2 regions of the Streptomyces sp. NPDC016845 genome follow, and region 1 is predicted to be linked to the other one. Evidence: riboswitches for the same ligand, from Rfam matches in the RefSeq annotation. Region 1 holds a riboswitch; the other holds the start of a gene.
What was found. A riboswitch is a leader RNA that binds a small molecule or an ion and turns the genes downstream of it on or off. The one in region 1 is predicted to bind glycine.
Positions count from the first base shown of each region.

Region 2: it holds a riboswitch for glycine, as region 1 does, so the genes downstream of both, gcvT (glycine cleavage system aminomethyltransferase GcvT) here and gcvP (aminomethyl-transferring glycine dehydrogenase) in region 1, are expected to answer to the same signal.

Region 1 covers NZ_JBIRPI010000008.1:284,336-292,141, reverse strand. Annotated here, with positions in the region: gene ACH4RC_RS22360 (MerR family transcriptional regulator) at 1-143, shown strand, start outside; gene ACH4RC_RS22355 (DNA polymerase IV) at 190-1,584, shown strand; gene ACH4RC_RS22350 (PRC-barrel domain-containing protein) at 1,915-2,289, opposite strand; glycine riboswitch at 2,469-2,563, shown strand; gene gcvP (aminomethyl-transferring glycine dehydrogenase) at 2,757-5,642, shown strand; gene ACH4RC_RS22340 (DUF5999 family protein) at 5,722-5,922, opposite strand; gene ACH4RC_RS22335 (hypothetical protein) at 6,241-6,837, opposite strand; gene ACH4RC_RS22330 (glutamate--cysteine ligase) at 7,363-7,806, shown strand, end outside.
Region 2 covers NZ_JBIRPI010000030.1:31,032-38,837, reverse strand. Annotated here, with positions in the region: gene ACH4RC_RS38145 (Ig-like domain-containing protein) at 1-404, shown strand, start outside; gene ACH4RC_RS38140 (L-serine ammonia-lyase) at 429-1,811, opposite strand; gene glyA (serine hydroxymethyltransferase) at 1,959-3,242, opposite strand; gene gcvH (glycine cleavage system protein GcvH) at 3,249-3,629, opposite strand; gene gcvT (glycine cleavage system aminomethyltransferase GcvT) at 3,707-4,831, opposite strand; glycine riboswitch at 5,006-5,113, opposite strand; gene ACH4RC_RS38120 (AAA family ATPase) at 5,254-5,850, shown strand; gene ACH4RC_RS38115 (enhanced serine sensitivity protein SseB) at 5,900-6,700, shown strand; gene ACH4RC_RS38110 (enhanced serine sensitivity protein SseB C-terminal domain-containing protein) at 6,820-7,620, shown strand.

The DNA of each region.
Region 1 (7,806 bases):
TCGGCATCGCGGTGGGCGTGGTCTGGCGGGACGTGGACCACGCCCTCTCGCAGCTGCACGGGGAGCGGGTGGACACGGGCGAGACGCTGGTCGGGCAGAACCCGGCGGACGAGCTGGCGAGGCGGCGCAACAGGGCCGTCTGACGTCCCCGCGGCCGCGTTGTCAGTGGCGTAGGGCAGCATCGGTGACGTGAGAGCCGCGCCGACGATCCTGCATCTCGACATGGACGCCTTCTACGCCTCGGCGGAGCAGGCGGCCAAGCCGAGCCTGCGCGGGAAGGCCGTGGTCGTGGGCGGGCTCGGGCCGCGCGGTGTGGTGGCCACCGCGTCGTACGAGGCGCGGAAGTTCGGGGTGCACTCGGCGATGCCGATGGGGCAGGCGCGGCGGCTCGCCCCGCACGCCGCGTACCTGGTGCCGCGGTTCCGGTTGTACCGGGAGATCAGCGAGCAGGTGATGGGGCTTCTGCGGGAGCTTTCGCCGCTGGTGGAGCCCTTGAGCCTCGACGAGGCGTTCGTCGATCTGGAGGCCGGTGAGGTGGCCTGGGACGAGGCGTCCGCGGAGGCGGTCGGGGTGCGGCTGCGCACGGACATCCGCCGGGTCACCGGGCTCACCGGGTCCGTCGGGATCGCCGCGTCCAAGATGCTGGCGAAGATCGCGTCCGAGGAGGCCAAGCCGGACGGGCTCGTGCTGATACGGCCGGGGACCGAGCGGGCACTGCTCGGCCCGAAGTCCGTACGGATCCTGCCCGGGGTCGGGCCCGCCACCGGGGATCATCTGCGCCGGGCCGGGATCCTCACCGTCGCGGAGATCGCCGAAGCGGGCGAGGACGAGCTGGTCCGGCTGCTCGGGAAGTCGCACGGGGCGCATCTGTACGCGATGGCGCTGGCCCACGACGACCGGCCCGTCGTCGCCGAGCGGGACTCCAAGTCGGTGTCGGTCGAGGACACGTACGACGTGGACATCCACGAGCGGGTGCGGGTGAGGGGTGAGGTCCAGCGGCTCGCCGACCGGTGCGTGGAGCGGCTGCGGGCGGCCGGGCGGTCGGGCCGGACCGTGGTCCTGAAGGTGCGGCGCTACGACTTCTCCACGCTGACGCGCTCCGAGACGCTGCGCGGGCCCACGGACGACCCCGGGGTGGTGCGGGAGGCTGCCGCGCGCCTCCTGGAGGCCGTGGACACGACGGGCGGGGTGCGTCTGCTCGGGGTCGGGGTGAGCGGCCTCGCCGACTTCACGCAGGAGGACCTGTTCGCGCAGGCGGCTGCCGCCGAGGAGGAGGTGCGGGGAGCGGGGAACGCGGTCGAGGTGCCGCAGGAGCGGGCCGAGCCGGTGGAGGTGCCCGCCGCGCCGGTCGAGCGGCGGTACATGGCCGGGCACGACGTCCGGCACGCGGAGTACGGCCCCGGCTGGGTCCAGGGCAGCGGTCTAGGGCGGGTGACGGTCCGCTTCGAAACACCGTACGAGGCGGTTCCCGGCCGGGTCCGCACGTTCCTGGTGGACGACCCGCTGCTGGAGCCGGCGGAACCGCTGCCGCTGGTGGAGGGGGTGGAAGGCGCGGAGGAGCCCGGGGTGCGGGGAGTGTCCTGAGGAGGGCGTCCTGGAGGGCCGCACGGTATTGGTGGAGCGTCGACGGCTGGTGGGAGGCAGGGCCGGGCCCGGTGCCGAGTTGGCTGGGGCAGGGCCGCGGAGTGCCGGGGGCACCGGGAAGGGGGTGAGCTGCTTCGCCGCTGGTGCGGCGGGGCGCCATGCGCGGAGAGGCGATGGAAAGCGCTGCGGCATGTGGGTTCGCCGGGGGTGAAGGGGCGAGAGGCCGAGGGGCCAAGGGGATCGGACGGTCGCCGGGTTCGGGCTGGCCGCTTCCGCGAGGGCTCGGGGTGTGGTGTCGGCGGCGGGGGCCTGGCCGCTGGGTGGGGTGGGTCAGGGGCGCTCGGGGTCTTTGCCCGCGATGTGGCCGAACTCCGTGTCCGGGGGCCGGGGGACCGTCGTGTCCAGGCCGTAGTGGTGGTAGAGCTGGAGCTCTTGCTCGGGGGAGAGGTGGCGGCCCACGCCGAAGTCGGGGGAGTCCTTGATCAGCGACCGCTCGAAGGGAACGCGCAGGGTGCCGTCGACGAGCCGGCTGGGGGCCAGCGGGATGAAGGCGTCGCGGCTGAAGAGGCCGGTGCGTATCGCCGCCCATTCCGGGATGCCGGTGGCGTCGTCGAGATAGACCTCGTCGATCGTGCCGATCTTGGTTCCGTTGCGGTCGAACGCTTTGCGGCCGATCAGATTGCGCGGATCGATGTCGGTCTGCACGGGCCCTCCAGCAGGTCGCGACTCGTCTGGAAACGCTACAGACTCGCTCGGGTGGCGATGGTGAACTCGTCCGTAAGCGCTATGAAATCGGTTGTAAGCACTACGAAAGAGTACTTCTGGCAGGGCGGCCACTCGGGGGCTGCGGTCATACTGCCGCTGGTACGCTGGCGAGCGGCTGCTGACCCTGTGCGGGAGAGTCTCCGATCGAGGTCGGAGGCGCCGAAGGAGCAAATCCTCCCCGGAATCTCTCAGGCCCACGTACCGCACGGACGAGGTCACTCTGGAAAGCAGGGCGGGGGCACGTTCCCCACCCTCACCGACGGTGAAAGCCGGTGTGTCCCGTGCGCGTCCCACACGTACGGAGCGGGCCGGTGAAGCTCTCAGGTTGAGATGACAGAGGGGGAGGCCGTCCGGGCACCCGCGCCGTGGTGCCCCTCGCAGGTCGTAGTGACCAGGAGGCCTCCGCAATGACAGCCAGCCGCACTCCGCTCTCCGCGTTGGAGCAGGGAATCCCCTTCGAGCAGCGCCACATCGGTCCGGACGACGCCGCGCAGGCCAAGATGCTCGCGCAGGTCGGCTACGGCTCGCTCGACGAGCTGACGGCGGCCGCGGTGCCGGATGTGATCAAGAGCGCCGAGGCGCTGGAGCTGCCGGCCGCCCGGACCGAGGCCGAGGTCCTCGCCGAGCTGCGCTCCCTCGCCGACCGCAACCAGGTTCTCGGCTCGATGATCGGCCTCGGCTACTACGGGACGTTCACCCCGCCCGTCATCCTGCGCAACGTCATGGAGAACCCCTCCTGGTACACGGCCTACACGCCGTACCAGCCGGAGATCTCGCAGGGCCGCCTGGAGGCGCTGCTCAACTTCCAGACGATGGTCGCGGAGCTGACCGGCCTGCCGACCTCCGGCGCCTCGCTGCTCGACGAGGGCACCGCCGCCGCCGAGGCCATGGCCCTGTCGCGGCGCGTCGGCAAGGTCAAGAACGGCGTGTATGTGGTGGACGCCGACGCGTTGCCGCAGACCACCGCCGTCATACAGACGCGCGCCGAGCCGACCGGTGTCGAGATCGTCGTCGCCGACCTGAGCGACGGCATCCCCGCCGAGGTCGCGGAGCGCGGTGTCGTCGGCGTGCTCGTGCAGTACCCGGGCGCCTCCGGTGCCGTCCGCGACATCAAGCCCGTCATCGACCAGGCGCACGAGCTCGGCGCCGTCGTCACCGTCGCCGCCGACCTGCTCGCTCTCACGCTGCTGACCTCGCCCGGCGAGCTGGGCGCCGACATCGCCGTCGGTACGACGCAGCGGTTCGGTGTGCCGATGGGCTTCGGCGGCCCGCACGCCGGTTACATGGCCGTACGCGAGAAGTTCGCGCGATCCCTGCCCGGCCGTCTCGTGGGTGTCTCCGTCGACGCCGACGGCAACAAGGCGTACCGCCTCGCCCTGCAGACGCGTGAGCAGCACATCCGCCGCGAGAAGGCCACGAGCAACATCTGTACGGCGCAGGTGCTGCTCGCCGTCATGGCCGGCATGTACGCCGTCTACCACGGACCCGACGGCCTGCGCTCCATCGCGCAGCGTACCCACCGCTACGCCACCCTGCTCGCCGCCGGTCTGACGGCGGGCGGCCTCGAGGTCGTGCACGGGACGTACTTCGACACCGTGACCGTACGGGTGCCGGGTCAGGCCGCTCAGGTGGTGCGGGCCGCGCGCGAGCGCGGGGTCAACCTGCGCCAGGTCGACGCCGACCACGTCTCCGCCGCCTGTGACGAGACCACCACGCGCAGCCGGCTGCACATCGTCTGGGGCGCGTTCGGCGTCGAGGGGGACGTGGAGGCGCTGGACGCCGAGGTCGCGGACGTGCTGCCCGGGTCGGCGCTGCGCGGCGACGAGATCCTCGCGCACCCCGTCTTCCACCAGCACCGCTCGGAGACCGCGATGCTGCGCTACCTGCGCAAGCTCGCCGACCGTGACTACGCGCTCGACCGCGGCATGATCCCGCTGGGCTCCTGCACGATGAAGCTCAACGCGACGACCGAGATGGAGCCGGTGACCTGGCCCGAGTTCGGCCAGCTGCACCCCTTCGCCCCGGCCGAGCAGGCGCAGGGCTACCTCACGCTCATCACGGAGTTGGAGGAGCGCCTCGCCGAGGTCACCGGGTACGACAAGGTGTCGCTGCAGCCGAACGCCGGTTCGCAGGGCGAGCTGGCCGGGCTCCTCGCCGTACGGGGCTACCACCGCGCCAACGGCGACGAGCAGCGCACCGTCTGCCTCATCCCGTCCTCCGCGCACGGTACGAACGCGGCGAGCGCCGTGATGGCCGGCATGAAGGTCGTCGTCGTGAAGACCGCCGACGACGGCGAGATCGACGTCGAGGACCTGCGCGCCAAGATCGAGCAGTACACGGACCAGCTCTCCGTCCTCATGATCACGTACCCGTCGACGCACGGTGTCTTCGAGGAGCACGTCGCCGACATCTGTGCCGCCGTGCACGACGCGGGCGGCCAGGTCTACGTGGACGGGGCCAACCTCAACGCGCTGGTCGGGCTCGCCAAGCCGGGGCACTTCGGCGGCGACGTCTCGCACCTGAACCTGCACAAGACGTTCTGCATCCCGCACGGCGGCGGTGGCCCGGGCGTCGGCCCGGTCGGTGTGCGCGCGCACCTCGCGCCGTACCTGCCGAACCACCCGATGCAGCCGGCCGCGGGCCCCGAGACCGGCGTCGGGCCGATCTCGGCCGCGCCGTGGGGTTCGGCGGGCATCCTGCCGATCTCGTGGTCGTACGTGCGTCTCATGGGGGGCGAGGGGCTGAAGCGGGCGACGCAGGTCGCCGTGCTCTCCGCCAACTACATCGCCAAGCGGCTCGAACCGCACTTCCCGGTGCTGTACACCGGGCCCGGCGGGCTCGTCGCGCACGAGTGCATCATCGACCTGCGGCCGCTGTCGAAGGCGACCGGCGTCACCGTCGACGACATCGCCAAGCGCCTCATCGACTACGGGTTCCACGCGCCGACCATGTCGTTCCCGGTGGCGGGGACGCTGATGATCGAGCCGACCGAGAGCGAGGACATCGACGAACTCGACCGGTTCTGCGACGCGATGATCGCCATTCGCGGCGAGGTCGAGCGGGTCGCCTCCGGCGAGTGGCCGGCGGACGACAACCCCCTGCGGAACGCTCCGCACACGGCCGGGATGCTCGGCGGGGAGTGGGCGCACGCGTACAGCCGCGAGGAAGGTGTCTTCCCCGCGGGGGTCGCGGCCTCCGACAAGTACTGGCCGCCTGTCCGGCGTATTGACCAGGCCTTCGGTGACCGGAACCTGGTGTGTTCGTGCCCGCCCTTGGACGCCTACGAGGCGTGAGGGTTGCGGTGACTGCGCGGCCTGCCTTCGTACGTGGCCGGTCGCGCAGTTTCCCGCGCCCGTGGGGCGCGTGGTGCCTCTACGCGGCTGTCACTACCGTTGCCAGCGGGCGGTGCGGGGCGATGATCGTGCCGTTGGGGAGGAGTTCCCCGGTGTCCTCGAAGAGCAGGACCCCGTTGCACAGCAGGCTCCAGCCCTGCTCCGGGTGGTGAGCCACCGGAAGGGCGGCCTCCCTGTCCGCGGATTCTGCTGTGGGGCACGACGGCTGGTGCTGGCACATGGGTGGGTTCTTTCGCTGCGTAGTGATCTCGATGATGTCGGCGTCTGTGCTGCGGCTTGAATGCGTGTTCATGGCCGCCCCCCGTTTCGGTCGGTCGGAACCCAGTGTTGCCCTGTGGGCGTCAATCCGCAGGGATTTCGTTGCAGCGGTCCTCACTGGATTCAGACGCGTCACCCTTGCGGGCGGTTCAGTCCAACTGCACTGCCTCTTCGGGTGGTTCGGGGTGGCCGGACCGGACTAGTCCGCTCCGGACCGCCCGGACAGGGCTGTGCCCCGCGGCCGGACGGCGGCGGCGCGGGGCACAGGGGTGGGCGCGGGTCAGGCGAGCAGGGCGGCTCGCGACGGGGTCAGGCGCAGGGCCAGGACCGGGAGGAGCTCCGCGACGCGGTGCGGGCGGTGGGCGGCGATGCCCGGTGGCGCCGGTGCGAGGGGGATCAGGATGTCGTCGGCGGCCGGGATGCCGTCGACCGTGTCCGCGGTGTGGTCGCCGTGCAGCCACAGGGTGAGCATGTACAGCTCCGGGACCGAGAGCAGCCGCGGCTGGTAGGTCTTGGCCAGGGGTTCGGCCTGGCGCAGGGCGCGTTCGGTGGATTTCACGTAGGGGCCTTCGAAGAAGTGTGAGAAGGCCCAGCCGTCCGCGGTGAGCATCGTGTCGGCGGCGGCCACCGCCCGGTCCCCGCAGCGGACCAGGAAGCGCCAGCCGGCGAGGCGGGCGGGCGACGGGTGGCCGCCCGCGGACGTGGTCTCGGTGATGCGGTCCAACACGTAGACGGGCAAAGGGAGTTCAGGGCTCACGGGGCCCTGCGCGGCGCGCAGGGACGGGGTGCGGGCCTCACGGACCGCGGTGGGGGAACCCAGGGCGGTGAGGACGGTGCGGAGAGCGGGCGCGGGAGCCGGGGGGACATGCAGCGGCATGGTGGGTCGCCTCTCATTCGACAGGCACGTGGTGCGAGGGCGGTGCGGGAAGAGCGGACGGCGCTGTCTGCTGCTCGGTGCGCGAAGTGCGCTGCGTTACGCGGGCCAGAGGGGGCGGGGGCCTCGACACGGGCGCCAACTCTCTGTCTCGTCCGCGGAGTTTATACGACGCGTGTTCACACGATGTTTCCGCTAGCAGTGCGGCATGTGTCCGCAAGGTGCTATCGAGACGTCACCCGGACGGTGTTTTGTCGGTGTCACGTCGATTTCTCGTGGACCCCACCCTCTTGACCTGCACTTTGCCCGTTCGGGCGGACGGCTGAATCTCGTCGGCGTTTTTTACCAGATGTTCGTAGATGAATCTGCGAAAAGCTGCATGCCTAGGGAATGTGCCTCGGGGTAAGCGCTCTGAGCGTACTGCTCCGCGGGCCCGCGCGGGGCGTTATCGATCACATCTGTGGGGCATCATCCACCGTGGACGCGCGGCCGGATCATCGGGCTGCCCTGGCGAGGAAGGAAGCTCCCATGGGGGAGAAGGTCGCTGCGGGCGCGGTCGATCCGGCGGATCGGCGGCACTACCGCCAGAAGGTGAAGGAGTGCCTGGAGGGGCTCGGGCGACTCCTGGAGGAGAAGCGGTTCGACCGCCCCAAAAACCTCATGGGACTGGAGATCGAGCTGAATCTAGCGGGGCCCGACGGGCTGCCGCGAATGATGAATGCGGAAGTACTGGAGCGCATCGCGAGCCGGGATTTCCAGACGGAACTGGCGATGTTCAATCTAGAAGTGAACATTGCGCCGCACCGGCTCGCCGGACGAGTTCTCGACCAGCTCGCCGAGGAGCTGCGCACGGGGCTCAACTATGCCCACCGAAAGGCGAACGAGGTCCATGCGGGGATCGTGATGATCGGCATTCTGCCGACGTTGCAGCCGGACGATCTCGTCTCCGCGAACCTGTCGGACGTCGACCGC
Region 2 (7,806 bases), on a different contig from region 1:
ACCCGACCTGGAACGGCACGATGGCCGTCATCGACAAGCAGGAGAAGGTCCACATGACCTCCTGCTCCGTCGGCATCAGCTGCAACAAGGGCGACGCCGACTACTACGACCTGACGCTGCCCTGGGACGTCCACCTCACCCAGTCCGGCACCTACGTGCACTACTCGACCGGCGACCCGAACCCGGGCAGCGGCAGCGCCCGCGGCTCGCACGGCTGCGTCCACCTGTCGATGTCCGACGCCAAGTGGTTCTACGGCCAGGTCAAGCAGGGCGACCCGATCACCATCACGGGCTCCCCGCGCGCCAAGGCCCCGGCCGACAACGGCTACGCGTCGTTCAACCTCAGCTGGGACCAGTGGCTCGCGGGCAGCGGTTCAGGCGCGGGAACCACCGCGGACCTGTAAGAACCCCGGCAGCGGCGCGGCGGGTCAGCACTCGATGATGTTCACCGCGAGCCCGCCCCGCGCCGTCTCCTTGTACTTGACGGACATGTCGGCGCCGGTCTCCTTCATGGTCTTGATGACCTTGTCGAGGGAGACCTTGTGGGAGCCGTCGCCGCGCATCGCCATCTTGGCGGCGGTGACGGCCTTGACGGCGGCCATGCCGTTGCGCTCGATGCAGGGGATCTGGACGAGGCCGCCGACCGGGTCGCAGGTCAGGCCCAGATTGTGCTCCATGCCGATCTCCGCCGCGTTCTCCACCTGCTCCGGGGAGCCGCCGAGGACCTCGGCGAGCGCGCCCGCCGCCATCGAGCAGGCCGAGCCGACCTCGCCCTGGCAGCCGACCTCGGCGCCGGAGATCGAGGCGTTCTCCTTGAAGAGCATGCCGATCGCTCCGGCCGAGAGCAGGAAGCGGACCACGCCCTCCTCCTTCTCCTCGGCGGAGCCGCTCGGCACGAAGTTCACGTAGTAGTGCAGGACGGCCGGGATGATGCCCGCCGCGCCGTTCGTCGGGGCCGTGACGACCCGGCCGCCCGCCGCGTTCTCCTCGTTCACCGCCATCGCGTACAGGGTGATCCACTCCATGGAGTGGGCCAGCGGCTCACCCTCGGCGCGCAGCTTGCGGGCCGAGCCCGCCGCCCGGCGCCGGACCTTCAGGCCGCCCGGCAGGATGCCCTCGCGGGACATGCCGCGCGCCACGCACGCCTGCATCACCCGCCACAGTTCGAGCAGCCCGGCCCGGATCTCGTCCTCGGTGCGCCAGGCCTTCTCGTTCTCCAGCATCAGCGCCGGGATGGACAGGCCGGTCTCGCGGGTGAGGCGGAGCAGCTCGTCGCCGGTGCGGAAGGGGTACTTCAGGACGGTGTCGTCGGGGACCACCGGGTTCTCGCCGGCCACCGCGTCCTCGTCCACGACGAAGCCGCCGCCGACCGAGTAGTACGTCTTGGTGAGCAGCTCGGCGCCGTCCGCGTCGTGAGCCCACAGCCGCATGCCGTTGGCGTGGTACGGCAGGGTCTCGCGGCGGTGCAGGACCAGGTCGTCGTCGAAGGAGAAGGCGATGTCGTGCACGCCGAGCAGGTTGATACGGCCGGAGGTCCTGATCTCCTCCACGCGCTCGTCGGCGTGCTCGACGTCGACCGTACGGGGCGACTCGCCCTCCAGGCCGAGCAGCACCGCCTTCGGGGTGCCGTGCCCGTGACCGGTGGCGCCGAGGGAGCCGTACAGCTCCGCGCGTATCGAGGCGGTGTGGGCCAGCAGGCCCTCGTTCTTGAGGCGCCGGGCGAACATTCGCGCCGCGCGCATGGGGCCGACCGTGTGGGAGCTGGACGGGCCGATGCCGATCGAGAACAGGTCGAAGACCGAGATGGCCACGGGGGAACTCCAAAGGTGGTTGGTAGACGCCGTTGTCTGCCGGGGGCACGGGGCGGGGCACCGTGCCCACTGAACCTGGTGGGTTCAGTGTGCGCGATGCCCCGTAAGGACGTATGTACTAAAGGGTACGTAACTCCAGCGGAACCGTTACAGGCCGGGGTAGAGCGGGTGCTTATCGGCCAGAGCGGTCACGCGGGCCTTGAGCGCGGCCGCGTCGTACGACGGCTTGAGCGCCTCGGCGATCACGTCGGCGACCTCGCGGAAGTCCTCGGCGGTGAAGCCGCGGGTGGCGAGCGCGGGCGTGCCGATGCGCAGGCCCGAGGTGACCATGGGCGGGCGCGGGTCGTTCGGGACGGCGTTGCGGTTGACCGTGATGCCGACCTCGTGGAGGCGGTCCTCGGCCTGCTGCCCGTCCAGCTCGGAGTCACGCAGGTCGACCAGGACCAGGTGCACGTCCGTGCCGCCGGAGAGCACGTTCACGCCGTGGGCGCGGGCGTCCTTTGAGGTCAGCCGCTCGGCGAGGATACGGGCACCCTCGACCGTGCGGGCCTGGCGCTCCTTGAACTCCTCCGAGGCCGCGACCTTGAAGGAGACCGCCTTCGCCGCGATCACGTGCTCCAGGGGGCCGCCCTGGAAGCCCGGGAAGACGGACGAGTTCAGCTTCTTCGCGAAGTCCTTCTTGGCGAGGATGATGCCGCCGCGCGGGCCGCCGAGCGTCTTGTGCGTCGTGGAGGTGACCACGTCGGCGTGCGGGACCGGGTTGGGGTGCAGCCCGGCCGCGACGAGGCCCGCGAAGTGCGCCATGTCGACCCAGAGGTACGCCTCGACCTCGTCGGCGATCCGGCGGAACTCGGCGAAGTCCAGCTGGCGCGGGTACGCCGACCAGCCCGCGATGATCACCTTCGGGCGGTGCTCCTTGGCGAGCCGCTCCACCTCGGCCATGTCGACCAGGCCGTTGTCGTCCACGTGGTACGGGACCACGTCGAACTGCTTGCCGGAGAAGTTCAGGCGCATGCCGTGCGTGAGGTGGCCGCCGTGCGCCAGGTCAAGGCCGAGGATCGTGTCGCCGGGCTTGGCGAGCGCGAAGAGGGCCGCCTGGTTCGCGGAGGCGCCCGAGTGCGGCTGCACGTTGGCGTACTCGGCGCCGAACAGCTCCTTGACCCGGTCGATCGCGATCTGCTCGGTGACGTCGACGTGCTCGCAGCCGCCGTAGTAGCGGCGGCCGGGGTAGCCCTCCGCGTACTTGTTGGTGAGGACCGAGCCCTGCGCCTCCATGACGGCGACCGGGGCGAAGTTCTCCGACGCGATCATCTCGAGCGTCGACTGCTGGCGGTGCAGCTCGGCGTCGAGGGCCTGGGCGACCTCGGGGTCGAGCGTGTGCAGGGACTCGTTCAGTACGGTCTTGTCGGTCTTGGCAGTCTTGTCGGTCATAAGGGGTCAGCTCCCGGAGAACTCGGTGTACTCGTCGGCGGTGAGCAGGTCCTTCGGCTCGTCCGAGACGCGGACCTTGAACAGCCAGCCGCCCTCGAAGGGGGCCGAGTTCACCAGGGACGGGTCGTCGACGACGTCCGGGTTGGCCTCGGTGACCTCGCCCGACACGGGGGAGTACAGGTCGGAGACCGACTTGGTGGACTCCAGCTCGCCGCAGGTCTCGCCCGCGGTGATGGTGTCGCCGACCTCGGGAAGCTGGACGAAGACGATGTCACCGAGCGCGTTGGCCGCGTGCTCCGTGATGCCGACCGTGGCGACGCCGTCCTCGACGGCCGACAGCCACTCGTGCTCCTTGCTGTAACGCAGCTGCTGGGGGTTGTTGCTCATGAGACGAATTCTCCTGTACGCGGGAGGGTGCGGGTGACGGTGGGGCGAGCGGTGAGCCGGGCTACGGCCGCAGGCTCCTACTTCTGGCGCTTGTAGAACGGCAGCGCGACGACCTCGTACGGCTCGTGCGTACCACGGATGTCCACGCCCACGCCCGGCGCTCCCGGCTCGGCGTGCGCGGCGTCCACGTACGCCATGGCGATCGGCTTGCCCAGGGTCGGGGACGGGGCGCCGGAGGTGACCTCGCCGATCACCTGGCCGTCGTGCACGACCGGCATGCCCGCGCGCGGGACGCGGCGGCCCTCGGCGACCAGGCCGACGAGCTTGCGGGGCGGGGCGGTCTCGGCGCGCCCGGCGGCGGCGGTCAGCGCCTCGCGGCCCACGAAGTCGCCCTCCTTCTCGAACTTCACGACCCGGCCGAGGCCCGCGTCGAACGGCGTCAGCTCGGTGGTCAGCTCATGCCCGTACAGCGGCATGCCCGCCTCCAGGCGCAGCGTGTCGCGGCAGGACAGGCCGCACGGGATGAGGCCGAGCCCGGCGCCCGCCTCGGTCAGCGCCTGCCACAGCTTCTCCGCGTCGGCGGGGGAGACGAACAGTTCGAAGCCGTCCTCGCCGGTGTAGCCGGTGCGCGCGATGAGCGCCTCGACACCGGCGACGGTGCCGGGCAGGCCCGCGTAGTACTTGAGCCCGTCGAGGTCGGCGTCCGTGACGGACTTCACGATGGCGGGGGAGTTCGGGCCCTGCACGGCGAGCAGCGCGTAGGCGTCGCGGTCGTCGCGGACCTCGGCGTCGAACCCTTCCGCACGCTCGGTCAGGGCGTCGAGCACGGTCTGCGCGTTGCCCGCGTTGGCGACGACCATGTACTCGGTCTCGGCGAGCCGGTAGACGATCAGGTCGTCGAGGATGCCGCCGTCGGCGCGGCAGATCATGGTGTAGCGGGCACGGCCGGCACCGATCGTGGCGATGTTGCCGACGAGGGCGTAGGCGAGCAGCTCGGCCGCCTGCGGCCCGGTCACCGTGATCTCGCCCATGTGGGACAGGTCGAAGAGCCCGGCCCTCGTCCGCACGGCGTTGTGCTCGTCGCGCTCGCTGGCGTAGCGCAGCGGCATGTCCCAGCCCGCGAAGTCGGTCATGGTGGCGCCCAGCGAGCGGTGCAGGGCGTCGAGCGCGGTCGTACGGGGCGTCTGCGGGGTATCAGTCATGGCGGGTGCTCCCGGGCGTGAACGGCGGTGGCGAGGGGTCCCCCGTGGCGGAGGGTCCTCCCCATCTGTCATCGGAACCTGAGAGGTTCGCCCCGACCCCGCGTACTGGCGGTCATGGCTTGCACCTTGGGTGGGACCGCCGTACGTCTGGGGCGGCCCGCTTTTCAGATGTGCCTCGCCCGCGCGGTACGGGGCCTGAGAGATTCAAGGGAGGGACTTGCTCCTTCGGCGTCCGGGTACCTGTCGTGCTGGTGGATCCCGGAACTCTCCCGCGCGGATTCAAGCGGCCGGTATGCGGTTGTGTGGTGTGGCGCGCACATCATCGCACGACTGTGCAACGGGGAAATGCGACGGCAGGCATTGCCTTCTCTTTACACTTGCCGGGCAAGTACGGCGTGACCGGAACGGGGAGGACGATCACGGTGCGGATCCCGCGACAGCGCACGGTCCGGGACTTACGCGGGCGGAGCGGCAGGACACCGCGGCGCATCCGTTTCGCGGCGGGTGACCTCGTCGTGCTCTCCGGCCTGCCGGGCAGCGGCAAGTCCACGCTGATGCGCCGGGCCGTCCGGGTCGTGCGCATCGACTCCCAGGACACCCGGGAGCGCTGGGCCGCCCGCCTGCCGCGCTTCCTGCCGTACGCGCTCTACCGCCCGCTGGTCCGCGTCGCCCACTATCTGGGCCTGCGGCGGGCGATGCGCTCCGGTGCCAGCGTCGTCGTGCACGACTGCGGCACCCAGGCGTGGGTGCGGCGCTGGGTGATCCGGACGGCCAGGCGCCGCGGCGCCGCCGTCCACCTGGTCCTGCTCGACGTCCCGCCGCCGCTGGCCCTGAAAGGGCAACTGGCGCGCGGCCGCGGCGTCTCCCGGTACGCCTTCGCCCGCCACCGCCGGGCCGTCGGCGCCCTGGTGACCTCGACGGAGCGCGGCGAACTGCCGACGGGCATCGAGTCGGCGGTGCTCCTGGACCGGGCCGCGACGGACGCCCTCGGCGGGATCACGTTCCGGGGCAGCCCGTAGCACGTTCCCCGAGCGACCCGTCGCGGCGCAGGCGTTATCGTCGGCGGCTATGGAACACCCGGCATTTCACGAGGACGCGCGCTTCCACGAGGAGGCGCACCCCCACCCCCAGCCCACACGCAGCTGGCCGGCCAACGAGCTGGAGGAGGTCCTCGCCGCCGCGCTCGGTGTCGAGGGGGCGGGCGCGCGCATCGTCGAGGTACTCGGCCGCAGCCCCATCTGGATACCCCTGCCGCAGGGCGGCTCCACCGAGAGCCGCGACCTCGACCTGCCGACCATGGAGCTGGGAGGCCAGGCGTACGTGCCGGTCTTCAGCTCCGAGGAGCAGTTCATGCAGGTCACCGGTGGCCGGATGAGCTGCACCGTCGCCCCGGCCGTCGAGTTCGCGCGCGGGCTTCCCGCCCAGGTCGGCATCGCCCTGAACCCGGACGGCGCCGTCGGCATCCCGCTGCCGCCGCCCGCCGTCGCCGAACTGGCCCGCAGCGGCCGCACCCCGCTCGACGGCCTGTCCTCCGGCGGCCGCGTCGTACTGTCCGAGCCCCACTGGCGGGACGACCCGGTCGACTTCCTGGCCGCCGTGCGCGAGGAGTTCGACACCACCGGCACCGTCCTCACCGCCCACCGCGCCCTCGCCGTCGTCGAGGACGCGGAGCCGTCGCTGTTCATCGGCGTCCAGCTCACCCAGTGGGAGGGCGCCGCCCGCGACCTGCCGCTCGACGCCCTGGGCCGCGCGCTCGGCCGCGCCCCGGCGCCCTGGCCGGTCAACCTCGTCTTCCTCGACGTCACCCAGGACCCGGTCGCCGACTTCCTGCGCACACGCGTACGTCCGTTCTACGAACGGCACCCGTGACCCCGTCCGTCAAGTCGATGACAGCAACGCCGCTTAAGCTGGTTTCATGACCTGACCGGGCGGCGCTGTGCCTTCCGGTCACGGGCGGGACACGGACGTTCACGAAGGGGCGGTTACGGGTGAGTGCGTCGGGCACGGCCGCGGCCGGACAGGTCGAGCACATGCTGCGCCAGGTGACCCCCGGGCGCTACGACGCGTTCGAGGCGCTCCTCTCGGCGCTCGCCGCGGGCCAGGTCTGGATGCTGCTCTGGCACGGGCAGGCCGGCTCCCCCGACGCCCAGTACGGGAACATGGACGTGGACGGATTCTCGTACGCGCCCTGCGTCACCTCCGCCCAGGAGCTCTCCGCCTCCGGCTGGTCCCGCGCCTACGAGGTGGTCAGCGGCGTCGACGCGGCCCGCACGCTCTACCCCGACCACTACGGCCTCTGGCTCAACCCGCACGCCCCGGGCGGCGGCGTCGGCGTGCCCTGGCTCGACCTGCGCCGTATCGCGGGCGGCCTCGACCGCCAGCCCGCCGGGCCGCTGCGGCTGAGCGAACCCACCCTCGAACTTCCGCAGTTCTACGTGCTGCTCGCGCAGAACGCGCACCGCACCACCGCGGTCCGCGCGCTGCGCCGCGCCTGGGTGCAGCCCGCGATCGGCGCCCCCTACCTGGCGATCGGTCTCGACGTGTACGACACGTCGCCCGCGTCGGTGGACGCGGTGCGGGCGATGATGCAGCAGTCCGTCGCGGCGGTCCCGGACGGCCTGCCGGTCTCCACGGTCGCGATGTCCGACGCGTACGACCCGGTCGCGATGTGGCTGCGGGCGAACGCGCGGCCGTTCTACGACCGTGAGGCCCATGTCGCCCCCGCCGGTCAGGCAGGTCAGGCGGGGGCGGGTTACGGGTATCCGCCCCCTTATGGGGCGTCGTACTAACTGCCGCCCGCCTATCGGCAGTTGTGGGCCCAATGTCCGAACTGAAGCCACTTAAGCCCCAACTGACCGCTGTTCGCACGTCGTTCACAGGCGTCCGGATAACGGAACACCCCTGACCGCATCACGGTTAGGCATCCTTTCCCCGTCAAGTCTGGCAACAGATCGCACACAGGTTGAAGACTCCCG